2 regions of the Pseudomonas sp. Leaf127 genome follow, and region 2 is predicted to be linked to the other one. Evidence: predicted binding sites of a transcription regulator. Region 2 holds the regulator's gene; the other holds the start of a gene.

Region 1 (15,068 bases), on a different contig from region 2:
CTTTGCTGATCAGCGGTATCGGGCAGGCCTTTGCGCAGTTGGACCTGACGACCTGCCCGGTGGGGATCTTCGGCAAGCGGGTCAGTGATCCGCAGGTGCGCATCGTGCAGGCCGGCGAGCGGATCGAGGTTTATCGACCATTGCTGGCCGACCCCAAGGAGATCCGGCGTTTGCGTGCTGCCAAAACGGCACGGGTGCTGAAAAAGGCGCGCCCTTCATAAGCTTTACAAATGACAGGCACAAAAAAGCCCGGCGAACCGGGCTTTTTTTATGGCGGCGTTACCGTGGCGACGTTTCCAGGGGTTCCTGGACGGGGGTCGGTATGGTTTCGACGCTGTCGACGTCTTTCTGGATCTGGTCAAGCAGCGAACCTGGGCGCGGAGGTTCTTCCGGCTTGGGCTGCGGCTGATGCTCGATCGGTGCCGTGGCAGGCTCGGTGGTGGTGTTGCTGCCCTGGCCCAGGATGGCTTCATCGCGGCTGACGCCGGGCATGAAGTCGCCTGAGAGGCTGACCAGTTGATCGTTGCTGTTGAAGATCAGGCTGACACGTTCCTGCTGACGCTCGCCGCCACCGGGCTGCATGCTGTACAGGTAATCCCAGCGATCGGTGTGGAACGTGTCGGTCAGCAGAGGGTTACCCATGATAAACCGTACTTGCCGTCGGGTCATTCCCGGGCGCAACTGGTCTATCATGTCTTGCGTGACGACATTTCCCTGTTGGATGTCGATTTTATAAACCCCGGGGAACGAACAACCGGCGAGTGCGAGCAGTCCCACGAGTGTGAAACTGGTTAGCAAGAGCTTGGTGTTTTGCATCGGTGGGCGACTTCCACTATCTTGGCTGGGACAACGTAAACTCCGATCATACCTGCATTAAGAGAAGCTGCGAAGCAGCGTCTGCGAGAAAGCTGACCATGGTTGAAAATAGCGAACTACGTAAAGCAGGACTCAAGGTGACCCTTCCACGGGTCAAGATCCTCCAGATGCTCGATTCTGCCGAGCAGCGTCACATGAGCGCCGAGGATGTCTACAAGGCACTGATGGACGCCAGCGAGGACGTCGGCCTGGCCACGGTTTACCGTGTCCTGACTCAGTTCGAGGCGGCAGGTCTCGTCGTGCGCCACAATTTCGACGGCGGTCATGCGGTCTTCGAACTGGCTGACGGCGGCCACCACGACCATATGGTCAACGTGGATTCTGGCGAAGTCATCGAGTTCTTCGACCAGGAAATCGAATCGCTGCAAAAGGCCATTGTCGAGCGGCATGGCTTCGAGCTGGTCGATCACAATCTGGTGCTCTACGTGCGCAGCAAGAAAGACTGAGTCTTTTATTGCGTGCATGAAAAAAGCCCCTTGGCGACTCCGGTCGCCAAGGGGCTTTTTTGTGTGCCTCAGTTTTTCGAGGTGACGATCATCTTCTTGGCGTGAGCCAGCGATTCCTTGGTCAGGTCGATGCCGCCCAGCATGCGGGCGACTTCTTCGATGCGTTCGGTCTTGCCCAGTTTCGACACGGCTGTGCGCGTGGCGTTGTTGTCGCGGACCTTGTGCACGAACAGGTGCTGATGGCCTTGTGCGGCCACTTGCGGCAGGTGGGTCACGGTCATGACCTGGCCGCGATCACCCAGCCGGCGCAGCAACTGGCCGACGATTTCAGCGGTCGGGCCGCCAATGCCGACGTCGACTTCGTCGAACACCAGGGTCGGGATGCGCGAGGTCTGGGCGGTGATCACCTGGATGGCCAGGCTGATGCGCGACAGCTCGCCACCGGAGGCCACCTTGGCCAGCGGCTTGAGCGGTTGTCCGGGGTTGGCACTGACCAGCAGTTCGACCTGCTCCAGGCCATAGGGCAGCAGTTCGCCGCCGGCATGAGGCTTGAGTTCGATGCTGAAGCGTCCACCCGGCATGCCCAGGCGATGGATTTCCTGTTCGACGGCGTGGGCCAGTTCGCCCGCCGAGCGGTGGCGAAGGTCGCTCAGTTCCCGGGCCTTTTCCTGATAATGCCGGGCAAAGGACGCCAGCTCGTTCTGCAGGCGCTCGATGGACTCGTCATTGGCATTGAGCGTTTCAATCTCGTCCAGCAGCTTCTGGTGCAGCGTGGCCACTTCGTTGGGCTGGATGCGGTGCTTGCGCGCCAGGCTGTAGATCGCGTCGAGGCGTTCTTCGATCTGTTGCAGGCGGGCCGGGTCGGCATCGAAATGATCGAGAAAGCGGTTGAGCTCGCCCATGGCCTCTTCGACCTGGATCTGGGCACTGGACAGCAGTTCGGTGGCCTCGTGGAGGGCGGTCGAAGCATTGCTGACCCCCGACAGGCGGTTGAGGCTGTTGGTCAGGGCGTGCAGGACGTTGCCCGAGTCGCTTTCGCTGCACTGCTCGATCACCTGGCGGCAGATGCCCAGCAGGCTTTCGGCGTTGGTCAGGGCCTTGTGGTCCTGCTCGAGGTTCTCCAGTTCGTTTTCGCCCAGGCTCAGGCTTTCGAGTTCTTCGAGCTGGTAGCTGAGCAACTGGTGGCGGGCGCGTTGTTCGTCGCCGGAGTTGGACAGGCGTTCCAGCTCCTGGCGGGTCTGGCGCCAGCGTTGCGAAGCCAGGTGCACCTGGCGGGCGAGGTCGGTGGCGCCGGCGTATTCGTCAAGCAGGCGCCGGTGGGTCTCGGCCTTGAGCAGCGACTGGTGCTCGTGCTGACTGTGAATGTCGATCATCAGCTCGCCCAGCGCCTTGAGGTCGCCTTGCGGGCAGGGCGTGCCGTTGATGTAGGCGCGCGAGCGGCCTTCGGCGGTGATGACCCGGCGCAGGATGCACGGGCCCTGGTTGTCGAGGTCGCGCTCGGCCAGCCAGGCTTGTGCTTCGGGAATGTCAGCCAGGTCGAAGGTGGCCAGGATATCGGCCTTGTCGGCGCCCGGGCGGACCACGCCACTGTCGGCCCGGTCACCCAGGGTCAGGCCCAGGGCGTCGAGCATGATCGACTTGCCGGCACCGGTTTCGCCCGTGATAACGCTCATGCCGCGATCGAGTTCAAGATCGAGGTGCTCAACGATGGCGTAATTGTGTACGGAAAGATGGACCAGCATGAAGTGGCTCCGAGACAGTTCTTCTGGTTATTTATACAGTGTTTGATTCCGCTCTGACAATGCCTGCCTTTAGTTCGATTTCATCGGTCGACGTACGGCCTTAGTCGTTCCTGTCGCCGGCTTGAGACGCTCGTCTGGGTTTTATGGCGCAATTTTTCATCACAATTGGCAACTTCCTGTAGGCCGGGCCCTTGAAGCCGTAAATTCCGTTCCCATATAGGGGGGCAGAAGCGCGAGTTGGGTTCGCGGACGTTTTTGAAAGGAGAGCTCTATGGCTGACGAACAGAATCTGGATACGCAGGCTCAGGATCAGGCTGCGCAATCGGCGACAGGTGAAGACCTGGCAGTGCGCGTGCAGGTGCTCGAAGAGCAGCTGGCTGCCGCGCAGGACCAATCTCTGCGTGTGGCTGCGGATCTGCAGAATGTCCGCCGCCGTGCCGAGCAGGATGTAGAAAAGGCGCACAAGTTTGCGCTGGAGAAATTTGCCGGTGATCTGTTGCCGATCATCGACAGCCTGGAGCGTGGTCTGGACCTGTCCAGCCCGGACGATCAAAGCATCCGTCCGATGCGCGAAGGCATCGAGCTGACGCTCAAGATGTTTCAGGACACGCTCAAGCGCTATCAGCTGGAGGCGGTCGATCCACACGGCCAGCCCTTCAATGCTGATCAGCACCAGGCCATGGCCATGGAAGAAAGTGCCAACGTCGAGCCCAACACGGTGCTCAAAGTGTTTCAGAAGGGCTACCAGCTCAATGGTCGCCTGCTGCGCCCGGCAATGGTCGTGGTCAGCAAGGCCCCTTCGCCTGCCAAACCGTCGATTGACGAGCAGGCTTGAAATCGGCCGACCAGGCCCCATTTAAAGGTCAAGCGTTCAAGTGCTACCGCAATCTGTGAACCCGGTTGCGGCAACCCTACAAAAGTTTCGGGAGAGTAAAGATGGGCAGAATTATCGGTATCGACCTGGGGACCACCAACTCCTGCGTTTCGATTCTGGAAGGCGGTAATGTCAAGGTGATCGAAAACGCCGAAGGCACCCGCACCACGCCTTCGATCGTGGCCTACGCCAACGACGGCGAAATCCTGGTTGGCCAGTCGGCCAAGCGCCAGGCGGTCACCAACCCGCACAACACCCTGTACGCGGTAAAGCGTCTGATCGGCCGTCGCTTCGACGAAGAAGTCGTTCAGAAAGACATCCAGATGGTGCCTTACAAGATTTCCAAGGCTGACAACGGTGATGCCTGGGTCGAGGTCAATGGCCAGAAGATGGCGCCTCCTCAGATTTCCGCTGAAATCCTGAAGAAAATGAAGAAGACCGCCGAAGACTACCTCGGCGAGCCTGTGACCGAAGCGGTCATCACCGTACCGGCCTACTTCAACGACAGCCAGCGTCAGGCCACCAAGGACGCCGGTCGTATTGCCGGTCTGGACGTCAAGCGCATCATCAACGAGCCGACTGCGGCTGCGCTGGCCTACGGCATGGACAAGGCCAAGGGCGATCACACCGTGATCGTTTATGACCTGGGTGGCGGTACCTTCGACGTGTCGGTGATCGAAATTGCCGAAGTCGACGGCGAGCACCAGTTCGAAGTACTGGCCACCAACGGTGACACGTTCCTGGGCGGTGAAGACTTTGACATCCGTCTGATCGACTACCTCGTCGACGAATTCAAGAAAGAAAGCGGCATCAACCTCAAGGGTGATCCGCTGGCAATGCAGCGCCTGAAAGAAGCCGCTGAAAAAGCCAAGATCGAGCTGTCCTCCAGCCTGCAGACCGACGTCAACCTGCCGTACATCACTGCAGATGCAACCGGTCCGAAGCACTTGAACGTGAAGATCTCGCGTTCGAAGCTCGAATCGCTGGTCGAAGACCTGGTGCAGCGCACCATCGAGCCATGCCGCGTTGCCCTGAAAGATGCCGGTATCGACATTGGCGCGATCAACGACGTGATCCTGGTCGGCGGTCAGACCCGCATGCCGCTGGTGCAGAAGCTGGTGACCGATTTCTTCGGCAAGGAAGCGCGCAAGGACGTCAACCCTGACGAAGCCGTGGCCATGGGTGCTGCCATCCAGGGTGCGGTACTGGCCGGTGACGTCAAGGACGTCCTGCTGCTGGACGTCAGCCCGCTGACCCTGGGTATCGAAACCATGGGTGGCGTGATGACCGCGCTGATCGAGAAGAACACCACGATTCCGACCAAGAAATCGCAGGTTTTCTCCACCGCCGACGATAACCAGAACGCCGTGACCATTCACGTGCTGCAAGGTGAGCGCAAGCAGGCTGGCCAGAACAAGTCCCTGGGCAAGTTCGACCTGGCCGAGATTCCGCCAGCACCACGCGGTGTGCCGCAAATCGAAGTGACCTTCGACATCGACGCCAACGGCATCCTGCACGTCGGCGCCAAGGACAAGGCCACCGGCAAGCAGCAGTCCATCGTGATCAAGGCCAACTCCGGTCTGTCCGAGGAAGAAATCCAGCAGATGGTGCGTGACGCCGAAGTCAACGCCGAAGAAGATCGCAAGTTCGAAGAGCTGGCCTCTGCCCGTAACCAGGGCGATGCCCTGGTGCACTCGACTCGCAAGATGATCTCTGACGCTGGCGACAAGGTCACCGCTGAAGAGAAGACCGCTGTCGAGGCTGCACTGGTTGCGCTGGAAGCTGCTGTCAAGGGCGACGACAAGGCGCTGATCGAAGCCAAGGTCGAAGAACTGTCGAAGGTTTCCGCACCCATCGCGCAGAAAATGTACGCCGAGCAGGCTGAAAGCCCTGAGGCCGCTGCCAAGCCGGCCGAAGGCGCAGCCAAGCCTGACGACGTCGTCGACGCCGAGTTCGAAGAAGTCAAGGATAACAAGTAAGCGCAGGCTCACTTGCAAGCCGGTTGACCGCTGTGTTGCGGTCGCTGGTAGGATGTCGCCGCGCGGGAGCTTGCTCCCGCGTTGGCGTGTCTGGAGCAGACGAAATTTCCGGTGGTTGCCGCACGGCGGCAGGCACCTTGCGGCAAGGCTGCGATGCTCCTGCATCAAGGCTTGTTCTGCCGCTTTCTCGGCCATCGGTGGCCGTTGAACGAAGACCAGGATCGTTGAATTGACGTGAGTTGGGTCCGGGCCTTTATTGGGCTCAACGAGTCAGGCCAGGCTCAGGAGAGTCAGGCCGGACGTCCTCAAGAGTGCGGAAGAATATATGGCTAAGCGTGACTATTACGAAGTGTTGGGGGTCGAGCGCGGCGCCGGTGAGGCGGAGCTGAAAAAAGCCTATCGCCGCCTGGCGATGAAGCATCACCCGGACCGTAACCCGGATGACAAGACCTCGGAAGAGCTGTTCAAGGAGGCCAACGAGGCCTACGAAGTGCTGTCCGATGCCAGCAAGCGTGCGGCCTACGACCAGTATGGCCATGCCGGTGTCGACCCGAGCATGGGTGGCGGCGGTGGCGGCTTCGGTGCGGGCGGTGCGAACTTCTCCGATATTTTCGGTGACGTGTTCAGTGACTTCTTCGGTGGTGGACGTGGCGGCGGTGGTCGTGGTGGTCCGCAGCGCGGCAGCGACCTGCGCTACACGCTGGAGCTGAACCTTGAAGAAGCGGTGCGCGGCACGACCGTGAATATCCGCGTGCCGACGCTGGTCAACTGCAAGCCGTGCGACGGCAGCGGTGCCAAGAAAGGCTCGTCGCCGATCACCTGCCCGACCTGTGGTGGTATCGGTCAGGTGCGCATGCAGCAGGGCTTCTTCTCGGTGCAGCAGACCTGCCCGCGCTGCCATGGCAACGGCAAGATCATTTCCGATCCGTGCGAATCCTGCAATGGCGAAGGCCGGGTCGAGGAATACAAGACCCTGTCGGTCAAGGTGCCGCCCGGTGTCGACACCGGCGATCGCATCCGCCTGTCGGGCGAAGGCGAGGCCGGCCCGCACAGCGGTCCGAGCGGCGACCTGTACGTGGTCATCAATGTGCGCGAGCACCCGATCTTCCAGCGCGACGGCAAGCACCTGTTCTGCGAAGTGCCGATCAGCTTTACCGATGCGGCGCTGGGCGGCGAGCTGGAAGTGCCGACCCTGGACGGTCGCGTCAAGTTGAAGATCCCCGAAGGCACCCAGACCGGCAAGCAGTTCCGCCTGCGTGGCAAGGGCGTGGCGCCGGTACGCGGTGGCGGCCCTGGCGACCTGATGTGCCGTGTGGCGGTCGAGACGCCGGTGAACCTGGGCAAGCGTCAGCGCGAACTGCTCGAGGAATTCCGTGAGTCGCTCGAAGGTGACCAGTCGCACTCTCCCAAGGCCAGTGGCTGGTTCGAGGGTGTGAAGCGTTTCTTCGGCGATTTGTAAGGTTATCCACAGGAGCAGGGTATGCGACGTATTGCTGTGACAGGCGCCGCCGGGCGCATGGGCAAGATTCTGATCGAAGCGGTCGGCCAGGCGCCGGGCGCCGGGCTGACCGCCGCCATCGACCGTCCCGACAGCACGCTGGTGGGCGCCGATGCCGGCGAACTGGCAGGGCAGGGCCGCATCGGCGTGCCCTTGTCGGGTGACCTGGCCCGGGTGGCCGAAGAGTTCGATGTGTTGATCGACTTCACCCATCCTTCGGTGACGCTGAAGAACCTGGCGTTCTGCCGCAAGGCGGGCAAGGCCATCGTGATCGGCACCACCGGGTTCACGGCCGAAGAAAAGCTGCGCCTGGCCGAGGCGGCCAAGGAGATTCCGGTCGTCTTCGCGGCCAACTACAGCGTTGGCGTGAACCTGTGCCTGAAGCTGCTCGACACGGCCGCGCGGGTGCTGGGTGACGAGGTCGATATCGAGATCAGCGAAGCGCACCACCGGCACAAGGTCGACGCGCCTTCGGGCACGGCCTTGCGCATGGGTGAAGTGGTGGCCAATGCGCTGGGTCGTGACCTGGAAAAAGTCGCCGTCTATGGGCGTGAGGGCCAGACCGGTGCGCGCGAGCGGCAGACCATCGGCTTTGCCACGACCCGCGCCGGCGACATCGTGGGTGACCATACCGTGCTGTTCGCCGCCGATGGCGAGCGCGTCGAAATCACCCACAAGGCGTCGAGCCGCATGACCTTTGCACGCGGTGCCGTGCGTGCAGCGCTGTGGCTGGACGGCAAGGCGCCAGGTTTGTATGACATGCAGGATGTGCTGGAACTGCGCTGATTAACGGTCGAGGTCGGCGAAAATCCTGAATTTTCACGACCTTGGCGATCAGCAACAGAAATTGCGTGTCCAGACTGGCTGCATTTGCAGTAGACCAAAACAGGCCTTTTCTGTAAGCTACAGCTTTAGTGTGTCCACTAAAAGCGCGCAGATGAATCCATAAGAAAGCGGGGTGACGTATCAAAACGTCATTCCGCTTTTTTACAACCTGCGATCGCCCTTTCAGGCTTTATTTACGGGAGGTCTTCTTGACTAAGCCAGCCATACTCGCCCTTGCTGATGGCAGCATTTTTCGCGGTGAAGCCATTGGAGCCGACGGTCAGACTGTTGGTGAGGTGGTGTTCAACACCGCAATGACCGGCTATCAGGAAATCCTTACCGATCCTTCCTATGCCCAGCAAATCGTCACCCTGACTTACCCGCACATTGGCAACACCGGCATCACCCCGGAAGACGCCGAGTCCGACCGCGTCTGGTCAGCCGGCCTGGTCATTCGCGACCTGCCGCTGGTGGCCAGCAACTGGCGCAGCAAGATGTCTTTGCAGGACTACCTGAAGGCCAACAACGTCGTGGCCATCGCCGGCATCGACACCCGTCGCCTGACCCGCATCCTGCGTGAAAAGGGCGCCCAGAACGGCTGCATCCTGGCCGGTGACAACATCAGCGACGAAGCGGCCATCGAAGCGGCACGCGGCTTTCCGGGCCTCAAGGGCATGGACCTGGCCAAAGTGGTCAGCACCAAAGAGCGCTATGAGTGGCGTTCCAGTGTCTGGGAACTGAAAACCGACAGCCATCCGGAAATTGCGGCCGCCGACCTGCCTTACCATGTCGTCGCCTTCGACTACGGCGTCAAGGTCAACATCCTGCGCATGCTGGTCGAGCGCGGCTGCCGCGTGACCGTGGTGCCGGCACAGACCCCGGCCAGCGATGTGCTGGCACTCAGCCCGGACGGCGTGTTTCTGTCCAACGGCCCGGGTGACCCGGAGCCTTGCGACTACGCCATCCAGGCGATCAAGGATGTGCTGGAAACCGACATTCCGGTGTTCGGCATCTGCCTGGGTCACCAGTTGCTGGCCCTGGCCTCCGGTGCCAAGACTGTCAAGATGGGTCACGGCCACCACGGTGCCAACCACCCGGTGCAGGACCTGGACAGCGGCGTGGTCATGATCACCAGCCAGAACCACGGTTTTGCGGTCGACGAGGCCACCCTGCCAGGCAACGTCCGCGCCATCCACAAGTCGCTGTTCGACGGCACCCTGCAAGGTATCGAGCGCACCGACAAGAGCGCGTTCAGCTTCCAGGGTCACCCTGAAGCCAGCCCGGGTCCAAACGATGTAGCGCCTTTGTTCGATCGCTTCATCGATGCCATGGCCAAGCGCCGCTGACCGGTTGCCTTGAAAATGAAACAAGCAGGTGCCCGGGTGGCCCCGGACCTTATCGGTCCGGTCGCTGCCACCCGGCATCGCCATGAATATTCAAGACGGCTTGCCGACTGAATTGCGGAGTTGAGTGACAACCCATGCCAAAACGTACAGACATTAAAAGTATCCTGATTCTCGGCGCCGGCCCCATCGTGATCGGCCAGGCCTGTGAATTCGACTACTCCGGCGCCCAGGCCTGCAAGGCCCTGCGCGAAGAGGGTTACCGCGTCATCCTGGTGAACTCCAACCCGGCCACCATCATGACCGACCCGGCCATGGCCGACGCCACCTACATCGAGCCGATCAAGTGGCAGACCGTTGCCAAGATCATCGAGAAAGAGCGTCCTGACGCCGTACTGCCGACCATGGGTGGCCAGACCGCCCTGAACTGCGCCCTGGATCTGGAGCGCGAAGGCATCCTGGAAAAGTTCGGCGTGGAAATGATCGGTGCCAACGCTGACACCATCGACAAGGCCGAAGACCGCTCGCGCTTCGACAAGGCCATGAAGTCCATCGGCCTGGCCTGCCCGCGTTCCGGTATCGCCCACAGCATGGAAGAGGCCTTCACGGTCCTCGAAAAGCTGGGCTTCCCGTGCATCATTCGTCCGTCCTTCACCATGGGCGGCACCGGTGGCGGTATCGCTTACAACCGTGAAGAGTTCGAAGAAATCTGTGCCCGTGGTCTGGACCTGTCGCCGACCAAGGAGCTGCTGATCGACGAGTCGCTGATCGGCTGGAAAGAGTACGAGATGGAAGTGGTCCGCGACAAAAAGGACAACTGCATCATCGTCTGCTCCATCGAGAACTTCGACCCGATGGGCGTGCACACCGGTGACTCGATCACCGTCGCGCCGGCCCAGACCCTGACCGACAAGGAATACCAGATCCTGCGTAACGCCTCCCTGGCGGTGCTGCGCGAGATCGGCGTCGAGACCGGCGGTTCCAACGTGCAGTTCGGTATCTGCCCGAACACTGGCCGCATGGTCGTGATCGAGATGAACCCGCGTGTCTCGCGCTCTTCGGCACTGGCCTCCAAGGCCACCGGCTTCCCGATCGCCAAGGTCGCGGCCAAGCTGGCGGTCGGCTACACCCTCGACGAACTGCAGAACGACATCACCGGCGGCAAGACCCCGGCGTCCTTCGAGCCGGCCATCGACTACGTCGTGACCAAGCTGCCGCGTTTCGCCTTCGAGAAGTTCGCCAAGGCTGACGCCCGCCTGACCACCCAGATGAAGTCGGTCGGTGAAGTCATGGCCATCGGCCGGACCTTCCAGGAATCCCTGCAAAAGGCCCTGCGTGGCCTGGAAGTGGGCGTGTGCGGCCTGGACCCGAAAGTGGACCTGAGCCACCCGGAAAGCATGAGCACCCTCAAGCGCGAGCTGACCGTGCCGGGTGCCGAGCGTATCTGGTACGTGGCCGATGCCTTCCGTGCCGGCATGACCGTCGAAGAAATCTTCGCCATGAACATGATCGACCCGTGGTTCCTGGTGCAGATCGAAGACCTGGTCAAGGACGAAGAGAAGGTCAAGACCCTGGGGCTGTCGAGCATCGACCGCGACCTGATGCTGCGCCTCAAGCGCAAGGGCTTCTCCGATGCGCGCCTGGCCAAGCTGCTGGGTGTGACCGAGAAGAACCTGCGCACGCACCGTCACAAGCTGGACGTGCTGCCGGTCTACAAGCGCGTCGACACCTGTGCCGCCGAGTTCGCCACCGACACCGCCTACATGTACTCCACGTACGAGGAAGAGTGCGAGGCCAACCCGTCGACCCGCGACAAGATCATGATTCTGGGTGGCGGTCCCAACCGCATTGGCCAGGGTATCGAGTTCGACTACTGCTGTGTGCATGCGGCCCTGGCGCTGCGTGAAGACGGCTATGAAACGATCATGGTCAACTGCAACCCGGAAACCGTCTCCACGGACTACGACACCTCCGATCGCCTGTACTTCGAGCCGGTGACCCTGGAAGACGTACTGGAAATCGTACGGGTCGAGAAGCCCAAGGGCGTCATCGTCCAGTACGGCGGGCAGACCCCGCTGAAACTGGCTCGCGCCCTGGAAGCGGCCGGCGTGCCGATCATCGGCACCAGCCCCGACGCCATCGACCGTGCCGAAGACCGCGAGCGCTTCCAGCAGATGGTCGAGCGCCTGAACCTGCGTCAGCCGCCAAACGCCACCGTGCGTAGCGAAGACGAAGCGATTCGTGCCGCTGCCAAGATCGGCTACCCGCTGGTCGTGCGCCCGTCCTATGTCCTGGGTGGCCGGGCGATGGAAATCGTCTATCAGGAAGACGAGCTCAAGCGTTACCTGCGCGAAGCGGTGCAAGTGTCCAACGACAGCCCGGTGCTGCTGGACCACTTCCTCAACTGCGCCATCGAAATGGACGTGGATGCTGTCTGCGACGGCACCGATGTGGTCATCGGCGCGATCATGCAGCATATCGAGCAGGCCGGCGTTCACTCCGGCGACTCGGCGTGCTCGCTGCCGCCGTACTCGCTGCCGGCTCACATCCAGGACGAAATGCGCGAGCAAGTGCGCAAGATGGCCTTGGAGCTGGGTGTGGTCGGCCTGATGAACGTACAGCTGGCGCTGCAAGGCGACGATATCTACGTCATCGAAGTCAACCCGCGCGCCTCGCGTACCGTGCCGTTCGTGTCCAAGTGCATCGGTGTCTCCCTGGCGATGATTGCCGCCCGTGTCATGGCTGGCAAGACCCTCAAGGAGCTGGGTTTCACCAAGGAAATCATTCCTAACTTCTACAGCGTCAAGGAAGCGGTGTTCCCGTTCGCCAAGTTCCCGGGCGTCGACCCGATCCTCGGCCCTGAGATGAAGTCCACCGGTGAAGTGATGGGCGTCGGCGACACCTTCGGCGAAGCGTTCGCCAAGGCCCAGATGGGCGCCAGCGAAACCCTGCCGACCAGCGGCACTGCGTTCATCAGCGTGCGTGACGACGACAAGCCCCTGGTGGCCGGCGTTGCCCGTGACCTGATCAGCCTGGGCTTCGAAGTGGTGGCCACCGCCGGCACGGCCAAGCTGATCGAAGCCGCGGGTCTCAAGGTCCGTCGCGTCAACAAGGTGACCGAAGGTCGTCCGCACGTTGTCGACATGATCAAGAATGACGAAGTCACGCTGATCATCAACACCACCGAAGGCCGTCAGTCGATTGCTGACTCCTACTCCATTCGTCGCAATGCGTTGCAGCACAAGATCTACTGCACGACCACCATTGCGGCCGGCGAAGCCGTCTGTGAGGCGCTCAAGTTCGGTCCCGAGAAGACCGTACGCCGCCTGCAGGACCTGCATGCAGGATTGAAAGGATGATTAAATACCCCATGACCGTCCAGGGCGCTCGCGCCCTGGAAGAAGAACACGCCCACCTGACCAAGGTGGTCCGCCCCAAGCTCAGCCAGGACATCGGGACTGCGCGCGAGCTGGGTGACCTCAAGGAAAACGCCGAATACCATGCCGCCCGCGAGCAGCAGGGCATGGTCGAGGCGCGGATCCGCGACATCGAGGGCCGCATGCAGAATGCCGTGGTGATCGACGTCACCACCATCGAGCACACCGGCAAGGTGATTTTCGGCACGACCGTGGAAATCGCCAATGTCGATACCGACGAAAGCGTGACCTACCAGATCGTTGGCGAGGACGAAGCGGACATCAAGCTGGGCAAGATTTCGGTAGGCTCGCCTATCGCCCGTGCGCTGATTGCCAAGCAGGAAGGTGATGTGGTGGCGGTGACGACACCCAAGGGCGTGATCGAGTACGAGATTGTCGAGGTTCGCCACATCTGAGGCGACTTGCCAACCTGCTGCTGAATGAGCTTTGGCCGCCCGCCCGGATATTCCGGGTGGGCGGCCTGCTTTTAAGGGCCAGGCTACGAACGCAGCCTGCTTGAAGCGGTGTCAGCTGGCGCGATGAACGTTTGACAGGTTCTTGTTGACCTTGGGGTTCTTGCGGTAGATCAGTGCCATCTTGCCGATGACCTGCACCAGTTCCGCAGACCCTGTCTTGCACAGGCCGGCAATGGCTTGCAGACGGCTTTCGCGGTCCAGAACGTTGACCTTGACCTTGATCAGTTCGTGATCGCTCAGTGCGCGCTCCAGTTCGGCGAGCACACCTTCGGTCAATCCGTTGTCTGCCACGATCAAAACCGGTTTCAGATGGTGGCCAATGGATTTGTACTGTTTCTTCTGCTCTTGAGTGAGCGGCATAATGACCCCTGCGTCTGGTCTGGTAAAAACGGCGGCCAGTTTACCCGAGCGAGTCGGGGACCGCCCTATTAATCGTGACCCGTTTATTTTCGAGGTGCCCAGTGAAGCCTTCCAAGTCCAGCCAGAATTGGCTGAAAGAACATTTCGACGACAAATACGTGAAGATGGCGCAAAAGGACGGCTACCGTTCGCGCGCCAGCTACAAGCTTCTGGAAATCCAGGAGAAGGACAAGATCATCCGTCCGGGCATGACCGTGGTCGACCTGGGCGCCGCGCCCGGCGGCTGGTCGCAGGTGACCAGCCGGCTGATCGGCGGGCAGGGCCGGCTGATTGCCTCGGACATTCTGGAGATGGACGCCATCGGTGATGTCACCTTCATTCAGGGCGACTTCACCGAAGACGCCGTGCTGACGCAAATCCTCGAGGCGGTCGGTAATACACAGGTAGACCTTGTGATTTCCGATATGGCCCCCAATATGAGTGGATTGAGTGCGGTCGACATGCCGCGCGCCATGTTTCTCTGCGAACTGGCACTGGACCTGGCAGGTCGTATCTTGCGACCAGGCGGGGATTTTCTGATCAAGATCTTCCAGGGCGAAGGCTTCGACGTCTATCACAAGGACGTTCGCCGCCTGTTCGACAAGGTGCAGATGCGCAAGCCGCTGTCGTCACGCGACAGGTCTCGCGAGCAGTATTTGCTGGCCCGTGGTTTCCGTGGCATTGAAGGCTCGGCCAGCATCGAGCGTTTTTGAGGTCTGGCGATAGCTTTTTTCAAATGGCATGAAAGTGCCGCCTGAACGAACATCGCGTAGCTAAAGTTTCACAAAGGGTTACAGACGGCGCCTGCCACAGCTGTGGGTTCTGTAGTAAGTTAGGGCGGTGATTATCATGCGAGGCACGCTTGCGGCGTGGAGCTTGCTTCAGAGGGTAGCTAATTGAACGATATGGCAAAGAATTTGATCTTGTGGTTGATCATCGCGGCTGTCCTGGTGACGGTGATGAACAACTTCTCCAGCCCGAACGAACCGCAGACCCTCAACTATTCCGAATTCATCCAGCAGGTGAAGGACGGCAAGGTCGAGAAGGTCTCCGTGGACGGCTACGTCATCACCGGCAAGCGCAGTGACGGCGACACCTTCAAGACCATCCGTCCGGCAATCCAGGACAACGGCCTGATTGGCGACCTGGTCGACAACAACGTCGTGGTCGAGGGCAAGCAGCCCGAGCAGCAGA
Region 2 (15,068 bases):
GGAAGTTGCCCACCTGATGCAGCACACCCGGCGCGTCGGCCATTTCGAAGAGCTGCAGACCCTGGCCGACTACCCCGAAGGCGTGCACAAATTCCTGCGCAGGGTCAGCCGGGTCCGTATCGAGCGCTTGCTCTACCGGATTCTCTGATCAGTCGACCAGTTGCGCGGCCCGCAAGGCCTGCACGGCTTGCAGCCAGCGCGGGTGCTGGCGGTACTCGCTGGCGGCATGGGCCTGGCCGTGCATGCGCGCCAGGCGCGGCGACGGCGTGACGTTCAGGCGTTGCGCCGCACTCAGGGCCAGTTCGGCCGCAGCGCGGTCATTGCACACCAGCCCCATGTCGCAACCGGCGCTCAGCGCCGCTTCGATGCGGCTGGCGGCATCGCCGGCCACATGGGCGCCGGCCATCGACAGATCGTCACTGAAGATCACCCCGTCAAACTGCAGCTCGCCGCGCAGGATGTCTTGCAGCCAGCGCCGGGAAAAGCCGGCCGGTTGAGCGTCGACCTGCGGGTAAATAACGTGGGCAGGCATCACGGCGGCCAGTTGCCGGCTCAGGCGGGCGAAAGGCACCAGGTCCTGTGCGCGGAGACTGTCCAGGCTGCGCTCGTCGGTGGGGATGGCCACATGCGAGTCGGCCTCGGCCCAGCCATGACCCGGAAAGTGCTTGCCGGTGGCGGCCATGCCGGCCTCGTTCATGCCCTGGATAAAGGCGCCGGCCAGTTGTGCTGCGCGTTCCGGGTCGCCTTCGAAGGCACGGGTGCCGACCACGGCACTGCGCTGGTGGTCCAGGTCCAGCACCGGCGCGAAACTAAGGTCCAGCCCCACCGCCAGCACCTCGGCGGCCATCAGCCAGCCACAATGACGGGCCAGCGCCTGCGCCTCGGGGCGCTCGGCAATCGAGCGCATGGCCGGCAGGCGGGTGAACCCCTGGCGCAGACGCTGCACGCGCCCGCCTTCCTGGTCGACAGCCAGCAGCAGGTCGGGACGAATGGCACGAATCGCGGCACACAGCTCGCGCACCTGGCGCGGGTGTTCGATATTGCGTGCAAAGATAATCAGGCCACCCACTTGCGGGTGGCGCAGGAAACTGCGGTCTTCAGCTGTCAGCCAGAGGCCTTCGACATCGACCATCAAGGAGCCTTGCAGGCCAGAACTCATAGGAAACCTTCACACCATTGCCTTGGATCAGGGCCGCATGGTGCTTGATCCGGCCGCCTGGTGCAATGCAGGCGCTCAGGCTTTGGCAATGCCTGCCGTACCGTTGGGTACACCGGCGGTCTTGGTGCGCGGGCGTGGCTGGGCGGTAATCATCGTCGCGTCGGTCAACCCGCTGTCGGCGCGCATGCCAGCGGCCAGGAACGGCACCATCAGGCGCATGACCTGCTCGATCGAGGCGTGCACGCCGAAATCGTTTTCAGCAATTGCCCGCAGTGCCTTGATACCGGACATGCTGAAGGCGGCTGCCCCGAGCATGAAGTGCACGCGCCAGAACAGTTCGATGGGCGGTATGGACGGCGCAGCCTCATTGACCAGCACCATGTAACGACGAAACACCTTGCCATAGGTGTCTTCCATGTAACGGCGCAGGTGACCCTGGCTCTGGCTGAAGGCCAGGCCCAGCAGGCGCATGAAGATCGACAGGTCGTTGCCACTGCGCGGCTGCACCGCCATGGCTTGTTCGACGAGAATGCCTAGCAGTTCTTCGAGGTCCGGCTGGTGTTCGGGACGGGTCTGGCGGCGCTCCAGCTCACGGTCCAGGCTGGCGCAGAACGGCCCGAGGAACCGCGAGAACACCGCCTGGATCAGGGCTTTCTTGGAGCCAAAATGATAATTCACGGCCGCCAGGTTGACCGAGGCCTTGCTGGTAATCAGCCGCAGCGAAGTCTCGGCGAACCCCCGCTCGGCGAATAACTGTTCGGCAGCATCAAGAATACGTTCAACGGTTTCCGACTGGGCCATGACTCTCTGCCTGACAAAACAATCGTTTGAAACATACGTTTCAGGCAGGCAGGTTGTCAAGTCAGCGGTTCATTTTGTGGCCGAACAGTCACGTATTCAAGCCGGTCTGACAAGCGCATTCAGCTGCTCTATATAGACGTCCGTCTGGCGAAAAAATAAACGGCGCGATTGCCAAGACGCCTTCACTGTATATAATCCCAGTCACTGTACAAAAATCCAGAGCGCCCATCATGATCAAACTGACGCCACGCCAGGCCGAAATCCTGGGCTTCATCAAGCAGTGTCTCGAAGACAATGGCTACCCGCCCACCCGTGCCGAGATTGCCCAGAAGCTGGGTTTCAAGTCACCCAATGCCGCTGAAGAACACCTCAAGGCCCTGGCCCGCAAAGGTGCCATCGAGATGACCCCCGGTGCTTCGCGGGGCATTCGCATCCCGGGCTTCGAAGCGCGCGCCGACGACAGCAGCCTGCCGGTCATCGGCCGCGTCGCTGCCGGCGCACCGATCCTCGCCCAGCAGCATATCGAGGAGTCGTGCAACATCAACCCGGCCTTCTTCCACCCCAGCGCCAACTACCTGCTGCGCGTGCATGGCATGAGCATGAAGAACGTCGGCATTCTCGACGGCGACCTGCTGGCCGTCCACACCACGCGTGAAGCCCGTAACGGCCAGATCGTCGTTGCCCGTATCGGCGATGAAGTGACGGTCAAACGCTTCAAGCGCGAAGGCAACAAGGTCTGGCTGATTGCCGAGAATCCCGATTTCGCCCCGATCGAAATCGACCTCAAGGAGCAGGAGCTGGTCATCGAAGGGTTGAGCGTTGGCGTGATTCGTCGCTAAGGGAGAACACTATGCAGTTCCATTCGGTACCCAATACCCAACTCCACCTGTTCGAGGCATTCCTGGCCCAGCCCATGCCTGTGTCCATGGATGTGCCTTTGGCCGCGACCTTGCAGCCAGCGCTACAAGAGCCCGCTCCGGACGTATTCAGTGAAGTGTCGTTGCGTGGTGCCGCCGGGAACTGCCTGAGCCTGCTGGCGCCCATGCTGAGAGAGTTGAGCCTGGGACCGAACGCACGCTGGCTGACCCTGGTTGCGCCGCCGCCAAGCCTGACCCAGAACTGGCTGCGTGAGGCAGGCCTGAATCGGGAGCGGATCCTGCTGCTACAGCCCAGCGGCAATCAGAACGCCCTGCAACTGGCTCGTGAAGTCCTGCGCCTGGGCCGCAGCCACACGGTGGTGAGCTGGTTCAATCCCCTCAGCCCTGCAGCACGCCAGCAATTGATGGCTGCCGCACGCATCGGCGATGCGCAAAGCCTGAACATCCGCCTGGGCTGATTTCAGGAAAGTCGACGGGGCTCAGTGCAGCACGCGAGGCCCGTCTTCTTCCTTCTCCGTCACGCCTTCTGCCAGACGCCCGGCCATCTGCACGCCTACGCTCAACATGGCCTTGGCGACTTCTACATGCTGACCCTGCAGGAAGACCTTGGCGTCCTCGGAGAAATTCAGCGTCACCAGCGAACCCTCGTCATCAGCACGACGCAGCTCGATACGACCGTCAGGAAGTTCGACAATTTCAAGAAAAGAAGTAGGCATCAGTACAAATACTCCGCGAAAGGCGGACAGTGTAACAGTCCGCACGGTCGCATACATCACAGGTTTCAGAACTCGTTCAGGCCTTCGCGAAAGCGTACCGCCAGTGCTTTGAGCGATTGCCGCCAGCTTTCAAGCTCCTCACGGTCCAGCTCCGGCTCAGGCTCGCGGTCCAGGTTCACCGCCACGATCATCGGCTGGGTGACATCCCCCTTGGGCTTGACGACTTCACGCGGTGGCTCGAACAACGCGCCATAGGCGGCCAGCAACCGGGCCACCCAGGTGTGCGAGTTCTGCGCCAGCTCGATCAACTCGCCCAGCTCCGGAATGGCCACACTCTCGATGACCTGCGGGGTCAGCAACTGCTCGGCACGTGGCGCATTGGCTTGCGGCAGGCGGTAGTAACCGGCGATTTCATGGCACAGGCCCAGCAGGGCACCGTACAGATGAAACAACACCGCTTCACGACCTGCCTGAACCTGCGCCTGGGCGTTGATGGCCTGGCCCTGCTCGGCCTTGCCCAACGCTTCCAGGGCCAGGCCTGCGAAGTAGATCTTCTGGTTGGTACGGGTATAACGCTCTTGAGCCATGCGGCTAACTCCCCTGAGTCACAAATGGAACGGGCGTAGGCCGGAGGCCAGGCACCCTTGCCGGGATTACCCGGCAAGGGCTGACCCTATCAGCGCTTGTCTTCGACCTTCCACGCCTTGCCGTCGTAGAACGCACGCCAGCCGGTCGGCTTGCCTTCCACTTCGGTCTGCACATATTGCTCCTTGGTCTTGCGGCTGTAACGCACCACCGCCGGACGGCCTTCAGTGTCTTTGGCCGGTGCGTCGCACAGGAAGTGATACTTGGGATCAATCTCTTCACGGTGCGGCAGCAACTCGATCACCAGAGGTGCGCGGGTTTCACGGTTTTTCGGGAACTGGCTGGCGGCCAGGAACAACCCTGAAGCCCCGTCACGCAGGATGTAGGTGTCGTCGACCTTCTCGCACTTGAGCTCCGGCATCTTGACCGGGTCCATCTTGGGCGGTGCCGCCTCACCGCTCTTGAGCAGCTTGCGGGTGTTCTTGCATTCGGCATTGGTGCAGCCGAAGAACTTGCCGAAACGGCCGGTCTTGAGCTGCATCTCGCTGCCGCACTTGTCGCATTCCAGGCTCGGACCTTCATAGCCCTTGATGCGATAGGTGCCTTCTTCGATCTCGTAGCCGGTGCAATCAGGGTTGTTACCGCAGATGTGCAGCTTGTGCTTCTCGTCGAGCAGGTAGGCATCCATCGCCGTGCTGCAGATCGGGCAGCGATGCTTGCCGCGCAGGACCCGCGATTCGGACTCACCCTCGTCGTCTTCGGCAATCTCGTCGCCGGGGGTGAGGTTGATGGTCGCCTTGCAGCGCTCCTTGGGCGGCAGGCTGTAGCCCGAGCAGCCGAGGAACACGCCAGTGGAGGCGGTACGAATCTGCATCGGCCGGCCACAGGTCTTGCACGGGATGTCGGTCATCACCGGCTGGTTGGCGCGCATGCCGCCTTCGGCCGCCTCGGCCACTTCGAGCTTCTTGCGAAAATCGCCATAGAACTCGTCCAGCACGTTTTTCCAGTCACGCTCGCCCTGGGCCACGTCGTCGAGGTTTTCTTCCATGCCGGCGGTGAAACCGTAGTCCATCAGGTTGGAGAAACTCTCGGCCAGGCGCTCGGTGACGATATCGCCCATTTTCTCGGAATAGAACCGACGGTTATGCAGTGCGACGTAACCACGGTCCTGGATCGTGGAAATGATCGCAGCATAGGTCGACGGACGGCCGATACCGCGCTTTTCCATCTCCTTGACCAGACTGGCCTCGGAGAAGCGGGCCGGTGGCTTGGTGAAATGCTGGCTGGGCTCCAGTGCCAGCAGCTCAAGCGCCTCGCCCTCGCCCATGTCCGGCAGCACGCTGTCATCGCCTGGCTTGGCGATCTGAGGCAGCACCTTGGTGTAGCCGTCGAACTTGAGGATGCGGCCCTTGGCACGCAGCTCATAGTCACTGGCACTGACACTGACGGTGGTCGACAGGTACTGTGCCGGTGGCATCTGGCAGGCCACGAACTGGCGCCAGATCAGCTCATAGAGGCGCTCGGCGTCGCGCTCCATGCCTGTCAGCTTGCTTGGGTGCGTATTGACGTCCGAAGGACGGATCGCCTCGTGCGCCTCCTGGGCGCCTTCCTTGCTGCTGTAGAGGTTGGGCGCTTCGGGCAGGTACTTCTTGCCGAATTCGCTCTCGATGAAACTGCGCGCCATCTCCAGGGCATCGGCCGACAGGTTGGTCGAGTCGGTACGCATATAGGTGATGTAGCCGGCCTCGTACAGGCGCTGGGCCATCATCATGGTCTTCTTCACGCCAAAGCCGAGGCGATTGCTCGCCGCCTGCTGCAGGGTCGAGGTGATGAACGGCGCCGACGGCTTGCTGCTGGTAGGCTTGTCTTCGCGCTTGATGATGCTGTAGCTGGACGCCTTGAGCGTCTGCAGAGCGGCGGTGGCCTGGGCCTCGTTGAGCGGCTTGAAGGCCTCGCCCTTGTGCCGGGCGACTTCGAAGCGCACCTGGGCGCCCTTGGCCGTGCCCAGGTTGGCGTGCACTTCCCAGTACTCTTCGGGGTTGAACGCACGAATCTCACGCTCGCGCTCGACCACCAGCTTCACCGCCACCGATTGCACGCGACCGGCCGACAGGCCACGAGCGACTTTCTGCCAGAGCAGCGGCGAGACCATGTAGCCCACCACCCGATCAAGGAAGCGACGCGCCTGCTGGGCGTTGACCCGGTCGATGTCCAGCTCGCCCGGCTGGGAGAAGGCTTCCTGGATGGCTTTCTTGGTGATCTCGTTGAACACCACACGCTTGAAGCGCTCGTCTTCGCCACCGATGGCTTCGCGCAGGTGCCAGGCAATGGCCTCCCCTTCGCGGTCCAAGTCCGTCGCCAGGTAGATGGTGTCGGCATCCTTGGCCAGCTTGCGCAGCTCTTCGATGACCTTTTCCTTGCCCGGCAGGATCTCGTACTGGGCTTTCCAGCCCTGATCCGGATCGACACCCATGCGCGCCACCAGTTGACGGCGAGCCTTCTCCTTGGGCGTCAGGACCGGCGCATCACCGGCCGCAGCCTTGCCGCGCTTGGCGGCAGGCTCTTTGCTGGCACTGGCCGAACCGCTGGTGGGCAGGTCACGGATATGGCCGATACTCGACTTCACCACGTACTGGTTGCCCAAATACTTGTTGATGGTCTTGGCCTTAGCCGGGGATTCCACGATGACCAGCGATTTGCCCATGGATCAGTAAATTCCTGAATACGATAAATGAAAGACAGACGCGAGCCTGCTAAAGGCACCGCTATATATAGTGGCTACAGAGTGAGGTCAAGCACGGGACTGTGCAGCAAAACCGTCGCCGGGTCGATCACCTCATGCATAAAACACGCTCTGGCTCGCGCTTTGCCCCCATGAAAGCAGGCACTGCAGCCACCTGCCTCACAGTTTTGCAACAGCGCTTGTCATGCCGCAGCGATTTTTCAGACCGCCTGATGGGCGGTTTTGACTCACGGCCTGGAAAAAAGACTTTCTTCGGCCTGGACCAAAGCAAAGCGCGGCACAGGCTCGCCGTCAACCTCGACGGTCTCCTGAAACATGTCCAGGGGCCTGACCCACATGCCGTAATCACCGTACAACGCCTGGTAGAACACCACGTACTCCTCGGTCTCGGAATGACGCGCGACGCTGAAAACCCGGTACTCGGGCCCCTTGTAGTGACGATATAGACCGGGCTGCAACTGCATCAACAGAATCCTCTTGAGTCGGGCAGAACCTGCCCTTGAAAAACCGTATCTGAAAAATACAAAAGCCGGGGCACAAGGCCCCGGCTGGTCTCACATGCGCAGAATCAGACGCGCTCGAAGACAGTCGAGATACCCTGCCCCAGCCCGATACACATGGTGGCCACCCCCAGGCGACCTTCACGCTGCTTCATGACATTGAGCAAGGTGCCCGAGATCCGCGCCCCGGAACAACCGAACGGGTGACCCAGCGCGATGGCACCGCCGTGCAGGTTAACCTTCTCGTTCATCTTGTCGAGCACCTTGAGGTCCTTGAGTACCGGCAGCGCCTGCGCAGCGAAGGCTTCATTGAGCTCGAAGTAGTCGATGTCGGCAATCGACAGGCCGGCACGCTTGAGGGCCTTCTGGGTGGCCGGTACCGGGCCGTAGCCCATGATGGCAGGGTCCACACCGGCCACGGCCATCGAACGGATCACGGCCAGCGGCTCCAGCCCCAGGTCCTTGGCACGCTGGGCTGACATCACGATCATGCACGAGGCACCGTCGGTGATCTGCGAACTGGTCCCGGCCGTGACCGTACCGCCCTTGGGATTGAAGGCCGGCTTGAGGGCCGCCAGGCCTTCAAGGGTGGTGTCGGGACGAATGGTCTCGTCTTCAGAGAAGACCTTGAGGAAACCGTCCTCGTCATACCCCTGCATCGGGATGATCTCGTCCTTGAAACGCCCCTCCACGGTGGCCTTGTGGGCCAACTGGTGCGAGCGCAGGGCGAAGGCATCCTGCTGTTCACGACTGATGCCATGCATCTTGCCCAGCAGTTCGGCGGTCAGGCCCATCATGCCCGAGGCCTTGGCCGCATGCAGCGACAGGTGCGGGTTGGGGTCCACGCCGTGCATCATGCCCACATGCCCCATGTGCTCGACGCCACCGACCACGAACACATCACCGTTGCCGGTCATGATCGCCTGCGCGGCGGTGTGCAGCGCGCTCATCGACGAACCGCACAGGCGGCTGACGGTCTGCGCGGCAGCCGTGTGCGGGATCTGGGTCAGCAACGATGCCATGCGCGCAATGTTCCAGCCCTGCTCCAGGGTCTGGTTGACGCAGCCCCAGATCACGTCTTCGACTTCGCCCGGGTCGACCTTGGCATTGCGCTCCAGCAGCTTGCTGATCAGGTGCGCCGACATGTCTTCGGCGCGGGTGTTGCGGTGCATGCCGCCCTTGGAACGACCCATGGGCGTGCGACCGAAGTCGACAATCACCACGTCTCTCGGATTCAGGCTCATAGGTTTACTCCTTGACAGACGCAGGACCAAAGAAGCTCTGGCCGGTACGGGCCATTTCGCGCAGCTTCGCGGTCGGTTGATACAGGGCGCCCAGCTCGGCGTAGCGATCGGCGAGGGCCACGAATTCGGCAACGCCGATCGAATCGATGTAGCGCAGGGCGCCACCACGGAACGGAGGGAAACCGATGCCGTAGATCAGGCCCATGTCGGCCTCGGCGGCGGTTTCGACGATGCCGTCTTCCAGGCAACGTACGGTTTCCAGGCACAACGGGATCATCATCCAGTTGATGATGTCGTCGTCGCTCAGCTCGCGCTGCTCATAGATGACCGGCTTGAGCACGTCGAGCACGGTGGCATCGTTGACCTTTTTCGGCTTGCCCTTCTTGTCGGTCTCATAGGCATAGAAGCCTTTGCCGTTCTTCTGGCCCAGGCGCTTGGCCTCGTAGAGGGCATCGATGGCCGAGCGGCGATCGTCCTTCATGCGATCCGGGAAGCCTTCGGCCATCACGTCACGGCCGTGGTGGCCGGTGTCGATTCCGACCACATCCATCAGGTAGGCCGGGCCCATGGGCCAGCCGAACTTTTCCATGATCTTGTCGATGCGCACGAAATCCACCCCGGCACTGACCAGACGGGCAAAACCGCCGAAGTACGGGAATAGCACGCGGTTGACCAGAAAGCCCGGGCAGTCATTGACCACGATCGGGTTCTTGCCCATCTTGCGGGCGTAGGCAACAGTGGTGGCCACGGCCTCTTCGCTGGATTTCTCGCCGCGAATGACTTCGACCAGCGGCATCATGTGCACCGGGTTGAAGAAGTGCATGCCGACGAAATTTTCCGGGCGCTTGAGGGCCTGGGCCAGCAGGCTGATGGAAATGGTCGAGGTATTGGACGCCAGAATGGTGTTGTCACCCACCTGCGCCTCGACTTCGGCCAGGACGGCCTGCTTGACCTTGGGGTTTTCCACGACCGCCTCGACCACCAGGTCGACATGGCCGAAATCGCCATAGGACAGGGTCGGGCGAATGGTATTGAGCGCCTCGGCCATCTTGGCCGGGGTCAGGCGGCCCTTTTCGACACGATTGCCCAACAGTTTGGCCGCTTCGTTCAGGCCCAGCTGGATGGCTTCTTCGCGGATGTCCTTCATCAGGATCGGCGTGCCCTTGACGGCAGACTGGTAGGCAATGCCGCCGCCCATGATGCCGGCACCGAGTACGGCCGCCTGCTTGACCTCGCGGGCCTGGGCGTCATAGGCCTTGGCCTTGCGCTTGAGCTCCTGGTCGTTGAGAAACAGGCCGATCAGGCTCTGCGCCGCCGAGGTCTTGGCCATTTTGGCAAAACCGGCCGCTTCCACTTCAAGCGCCTTGTCGCGCCCGAAGCTGGCGGCCTTCTGGATGGTCTTGATGGCTTCGACCGGGGCCGGGTAGTTCGGGCCGGCCTGACCGGCGACGAAGCCCTTGGCGGTCTCGAAGGCCATCATCTGTTCGATGGCATTGAGCTTGAGCTTGTCGAGCTTGGGCTGGCGCTTGGCTTTGTGGTCGAACTCGCCGGCAATGGCACGCCTGACCAGATCAAGAGCAGCTGCCTGCAGCTTGCCGGGCTCGACCACGGCATCGACCGCGCCGACTTTCAGGGCGTCTTCGGCACCGTTTTCCTTGCCGGAGGCGATCCACTCGATGGCGTTATCGGCGCCGATCAGCCTTGGCAGACGCACCGTGCCGCCAAACCCCGGGTAGATGCCCAGCTTGACTTCAGGCAGGCCGATTTTTGCGCTGCTGGACATGACGCGATAGTCGGCTGCCAGGCACATCTCAAGGCCGCCCCCCAGGGCGATGCCGTTGATGGCCACGACGGTCGGCACCTCAAGGTCTTCGAAGTCGCTGAAGATGCGGTTGGCCTGCAGATTGCCGGCGACCAGATCGGCCTCAGGCAACTTGAAATTCTCGACGAACTCGGTGATGTCGGCACCGACGATGAACACGTCCTTGCCACTGGTAACGATCACACCCTTGACCGAGGCATCGGCCTTGAGGGTCTCGACCGCCTCACGCAACTCATTGAGCGTCAGGCGGTTGAACTTGTTGACGGACTCACCCTTGAGATCGAAATTCAATTCGACGATGCCACTTTCAAGAGCCTTAACCGTGATGGCTTTACCTTCGTAAATCATCAACTGATCTCCACGATATGGAAGCTGAACAATACACGCCGGACAGCAGGGTCCAACGAGACTACGACGTCGCCGTCATGAACACGCCAAATCAAAGGCAAACCCGCCGACGCGGCAGTCAGGATTCTGTCAGAAAAGTCTGACACCAAACGATCAATTCATACGCCCGTTTGATTTGGGTAGCACACCTTCATCCAAAACCGGCCAATTGTCAATTCGCCTCAAAAACCCGTGAAACCGGGCCAGCATCGAGCCTGCATGTTCCGCCTGGTCGGTACCCGCAGGCACACGCCTGCGCTGCCAATAGCGGCACCCGTGCAAAGTATGGGTCAAAGTCCAGCGGCTGCCCGTGCACCGTGGCGGTTCACATCAGCAAATTCTGAAGAAAAAAAGCGACAAAAAAGAGCAAAGCCGCTAGAGTCCAGCCATTGCCTGACACCCGCATAACAGCGTCATCACTGCGGCATTGCACCGTCAGCTCACCGCATTACCGGCCTGCCTGGCCACACCCAAGCCCGATGTTGCTATCGGGCTTTTTTATGCCTGTCATCCAGCCCTGTTCATCTGGCTGCCAGGGCCTTGAGTGTCGCATTCATATGTTGCAACACTTGTGCATCGCCGCGTTCTCCCCAATACAGCGCGACCATTTGCGTATCGGCCTCGACTTTGTAGACATCGGCCGGTAACGCCCTGAAATGGGCCATCATCTGCTCGTCTTCACAGACTTCGCGCCAGCGGTTCACCCACACCCCAGGTTCACTTTGCCAGTAAGCCCAGCAGGCTGTCTGCCCGGCCTGGCGCGGGCGGTGGTATTGGGCACAGGAGCCTGGCGGCTCGCGTTGCAGCCAGTGTGGCCACTCCTCGCGACTGAGCTGCATGCCCAGCCCCAGGCGCCGCGCCTCAAGGCGCAGGGCCATTCTGCCGTTCTGCCGACGAGTGGGCATCATCCACACCAGAGGGCTCAACATCACACAAATGATTGACAGAATGATCCAGCTCGTCATATTTCTTGCCCCCGCCTTACCCAGGCCTTACAAAAATCAATAAAACGCTGGCCCACAACGGCCTGCCCAGAAGGGCGCGAAAGGGTCATACTCGCCGCATGCAATCTTCCGGAGGATACCCTCATGCCGTACACACACATCCTGGTTGCCATAGACCTCACCGAAGAATGCGATCCGGTCATCCGCAAGGCACGCGAACTGGCCCAGGTCAGTGGTGCCAGGCTATCGACCGTCCATATCGTCGAACCCATGGCCATGGCCTTTGGTGGCGATGTGCCGATGGACCTGTCACAACTGCAACAGCAGCAGATCGACCAGGCCAAGACCAAGCTGGAGCAGATCAAACTCAAGTACCCGGACATCAAGACCGGCGAAAGCCACCTGGAATATGGCCAGCCGCGCCAGGAGATCCACAAGCTCGCCCGTGAACACAATTGCGACCTGATCGTGGTGGGCAGCCATGGCCGTCATGGCCTGGCACTGCTACTGGGCTCGACCGCCAACGATGTACTGCATGGCGCGCCATGTGACGTATTGGCCGTACGCCTGAAGAAACAGGAGTAAGCGAGCCGCCTCGAAAAACGCCCGGTATCAACCGGGCGTTTTCGTTTCATCAGTCGTCCAGTTCGGCCCAGCGCTCAAGCAGCGCATCCAGCTCGGCCTGCACCGTCTCGACCTTGGCCAGCATCGCCGTCACTTCGGCAGAGGGTCGCTGATAGAACGCCGGCTTGGCAATCTCGGCGCTCAGGGTCGCCAGTTGCGTTTCAGCCTGCTCGATCTGCCCCGGCAAGGCTTCCAGCTCGCGCTGCTCCTTGTAGCTGAGCTTCTTTCTGGCTGCAGGCGCTGCCGCCACGGGCGCGGCGGCCACAGGCGGCACCACGGCGCTCTTGAGCTCGGCCTTGCCCGACTTGCTGTCGGCCACGCCCAGCAGGCGTGGCGATCCGCCCTGGCGCAGCCAGTCCTGGTAACCGCCCACGTATTCGCGAACCTTGCCCTCGCCTTCGAACACCAGGGTGCTGGTCACCACGTTGTCGAGAAATGCCCGGTCGTGGCTGACCATCAGCACAGTGCCCTTGTAGTTGGACAGCACCTCTTCAAGCAGCTCCAGGGTCTCGACGTCCAGGTCGTTGGTCGGTTCGTCGAGCACCAGCAGGTTGGCCGGCTTGCTGAACAGCTTGGCCAGCAGCAACCGTGCCCGCTCGCCACCGGACAGTGCCTTGACCGGCGTGCGGGCACGCTGCGGGCTGAACAGGAAATCACCCAGGTAGCTCAACACATGGCGACTCTGGCCGTCGATGTCGATGAAGTCACGCCCTTCGGCGATGTTATCGATTACCGTCTTTTCCAGTTCCAGTTGATGGCGCAACTGGTCGAAGTAGGCCACTTCCAGCTTGGTGCCGGTCTCGACCGTGCCAGACGTCGGCTGCAGGTTGTCGAGCATCAGCTTGAGCAAGGTGGTCTTGCCGGTGCCGTTGGCGCCCAGCAGGCCGATGCGGTCTTCGCGCTGCAGGACCATCGAGAAGTCCTTGATCAGTTGCGGGCCGCCCGGGTGCGCAAAGCTGACGTTGTCCAGCACGATAACCTGCTTGCCGGACTTGTCGGCCGACTCGATCAGGATATTGGCCTTGCCGGTGCGCTCACGACGTTCGCCACGCTCGACCCGCAGGGCCTTCAGGGCGCGCACACGGCCTTCGTTACGGGTACGGCGGGCCTTGATGCCCTGGCGGATCCAGACCTCTTCCTGGGCCAGGCGCTTGTCGAACAGCGCGTTGGCGGTCTCTTCGGCCGACAGCATGGCTTCCTTGTGCACCAGGAAGCTGGCGTAGTCGCCATTCCAGTCGATCAGGCCGCCACGGTCCAGTTCCAGGATCCGGGTCGCCAGGTTCTGCAGGAACGAGCGGTCGTGCGTGATGAACAGCACGGCGCCCTGGAAATCCTTGAGGGCCTCTTCAAGCCAGGCAATGGCACCGATGTCCAGGTGGTTGGTCGGTTCGTCGAGCAGCAGCAGGTCGGGCTCGCACACCAGTGCCTGGGCCAGCAGCACACGCCGGCGCCAGCCACCGGACAACTCGGCCAGCGTCTTGTCGGCCGGCAGTTGCAGGCGGCTCAGGGTACTGTCGACCACTTGCTGCAGGCGCCAGCCGTCACGGGCCTCGAGCTCCTGCTGCACATGCATGAGCTGATTGAGGTCGTCTTCGGTGACGCAGTTCTGCGCCAGGTGATGGTACTGGGCAAGCAGCGCGCCGACACCGTCCAGGCCTTCGGCAACCACGTCGAACACGGTCCGCTCGTCGGCTTCGGGCAATTCTTGCGGCAATTCGCCGATCTTGAGCCCTGGCGCACGCCAGATCGAGCCCTCGTCAGGCTTCTGGCTGTCCTTGACCAGCTTCAACATGCTGGATTTGCCAGTGCCGTTGCGGCCGATGATGCACACCCGCTCGCCACGGGCGATCTGCCAGGAGACCTTGTCCAGCAATGGCATGGCGCCGAAGGCAAGGGACACATCGCTGAATTTGAGCAGGGTCATGATCTTCTCCAAAAACCGGGCGCGTATTCTACCTGAGATGGCGGGCGAATGTCGGCATCCGATGACCGGGCAATACCCTTGAAGCCCGCCACCTGCACCCTGCGGGACAAAGATTTATTTCCAGGTGAGTCTCGATGGACGGCAATGCTTTCAACCGGAGGTGGCAAAAGGCTAAGCTAGCGGCACTTTTTACGACTCACCAGCCCGGAAGTCCCATGCGCGGTCGTTTGTTCAGCCTTGTATCCTGCCTGCTTCTCTCCATCACGGCCGCCACCCATGCCCAGGCGGCGGACCTCAGCCAACAGCGTAAACTCTATGACGAGGCCAAGCGTGCCCTGGCGCGGGGCGATACCGGGCCGTACATGGCCAGCAGCGTGGCGCTGGCCGACTACCCGCTGCAGCCCTACCTCGAATACGACGAACTGACGGCCCGCCTGAAAAGCGCCAGCAACGCCGAGATCGAGAAATTCCTGGCCGAGCATGGCGACCTGCCGCAGGCCAACTGGATGAAACTGCGCTGGCTGCGCTGGTTGTCCGAGCGCGGCGACTGGGCGACCTTCGTCAAGTACTACGACCCGAAGATGAACTTCACCGAGCTGGACTGCCTGTATGGCCAGTACCAGATCGGCCACGGTCAGCGCGCCGAAGGCTTTGCCAGCGCCGAAAAACTGTGGATGACCAGCAAGACCCTGCCCGGCGCCTGCGATGCCTTTTTCGCGCAATGGGCAGCTGCTGGCCAGT

Evidence for each region. Region 2 encodes LexA, which represses DNA repair genes until DNA is damaged. Its sites were predicted from a motif close to CTGTNTNNNNANACAG; they were not measured.
Region 1: a site for LexA is predicted at 3,088-3,103, ahead of recN (DNA repair protein RecN). Genes of this name have one in related genera too.

What each region holds. Positions count from the first base shown of each region.
Region 1 covers NZ_LMOA01000001.1:28,700-43,767, forward strand. Annotated here, with positions in the region: gene ASF84_RS00090 (RnfH family protein) at 1-221, shown strand, start outside; gene ASF84_RS00095 (outer membrane protein assembly factor BamE) at 280-816, opposite strand; gene fur (ferric iron uptake transcriptional regulator) at 915-1,322, shown strand; gene recN (DNA repair protein RecN) at 1,391-3,064, opposite strand; gene grpE (nucleotide exchange factor GrpE) at 3,336-3,899, shown strand; gene dnaK (molecular chaperone DnaK) at 4,001-5,917, shown strand; gene dnaJ (molecular chaperone DnaJ) at 6,243-7,376, shown strand; gene dapB (4-hydroxy-tetrahydrodipicolinate reductase) at 7,398-8,201, shown strand; gene carA (glutamine-hydrolyzing carbamoyl-phosphate synthase small subunit) at 8,450-9,586, shown strand; gene carB (carbamoyl-phosphate synthase large subunit) at 9,721-12,942, shown strand; gene greA (transcription elongation factor GreA) at 12,939-13,415, shown strand; gene yhbY (ribosome assembly RNA-binding protein YhbY) at 13,527-13,835, opposite strand; gene rlmE (23S rRNA (uridine(2552)-2'-O)-methyltransferase RlmE) at 13,937-14,587, shown strand; gene ftsH (ATP-dependent zinc metalloprotease FtsH) at 14,780-15,068, shown strand, end outside.
Region 2 covers NZ_LMOA01000020.1:536,296-551,363, reverse strand. Annotated here, with positions in the region: gene pssA (CDP-diacylglycerol--serine O-phosphatidyltransferase) at 1-148, shown strand, start outside; gene nagZ (beta-N-acetylhexosaminidase) at 149-1,147, opposite strand; gene ASF84_RS13165 (TetR/AcrR family transcriptional regulator) at 1,235-1,960, opposite strand; gene lexA (transcriptional repressor LexA) at 2,191-2,799, shown strand; gene sulA (SOS-induced cell division inhibitor SulA) at 2,811-3,296, shown strand; gene ASF84_RS13150 (hypothetical protein) at 3,318-3,554, opposite strand; gene ASF84_RS13145 (DUF6586 family protein) at 3,620-4,141, opposite strand; gene topA (type I DNA topoisomerase) at 4,231-6,843, opposite strand; gene ASF84_RS13135 (DUF1653 domain-containing protein) at 7,110-7,346, opposite strand; gene fadA (acetyl-CoA C-acyltransferase FadA) at 7,451-8,626, opposite strand; gene fadB (fatty acid oxidation complex subunit alpha FadB) at 8,631-10,796, opposite strand; gene ASF84_RS13120 (hypothetical protein) at 11,357-11,800, opposite strand; gene ASF84_RS13115 (universal stress protein) at 11,924-12,364, shown strand; gene ASF84_RS13110 (ATP-binding cassette domain-containing protein) at 12,414-14,327, opposite strand; gene ASF84_RS13105 (transglycosylase SLT domain-containing protein) at 14,543-15,068, shown strand, end outside.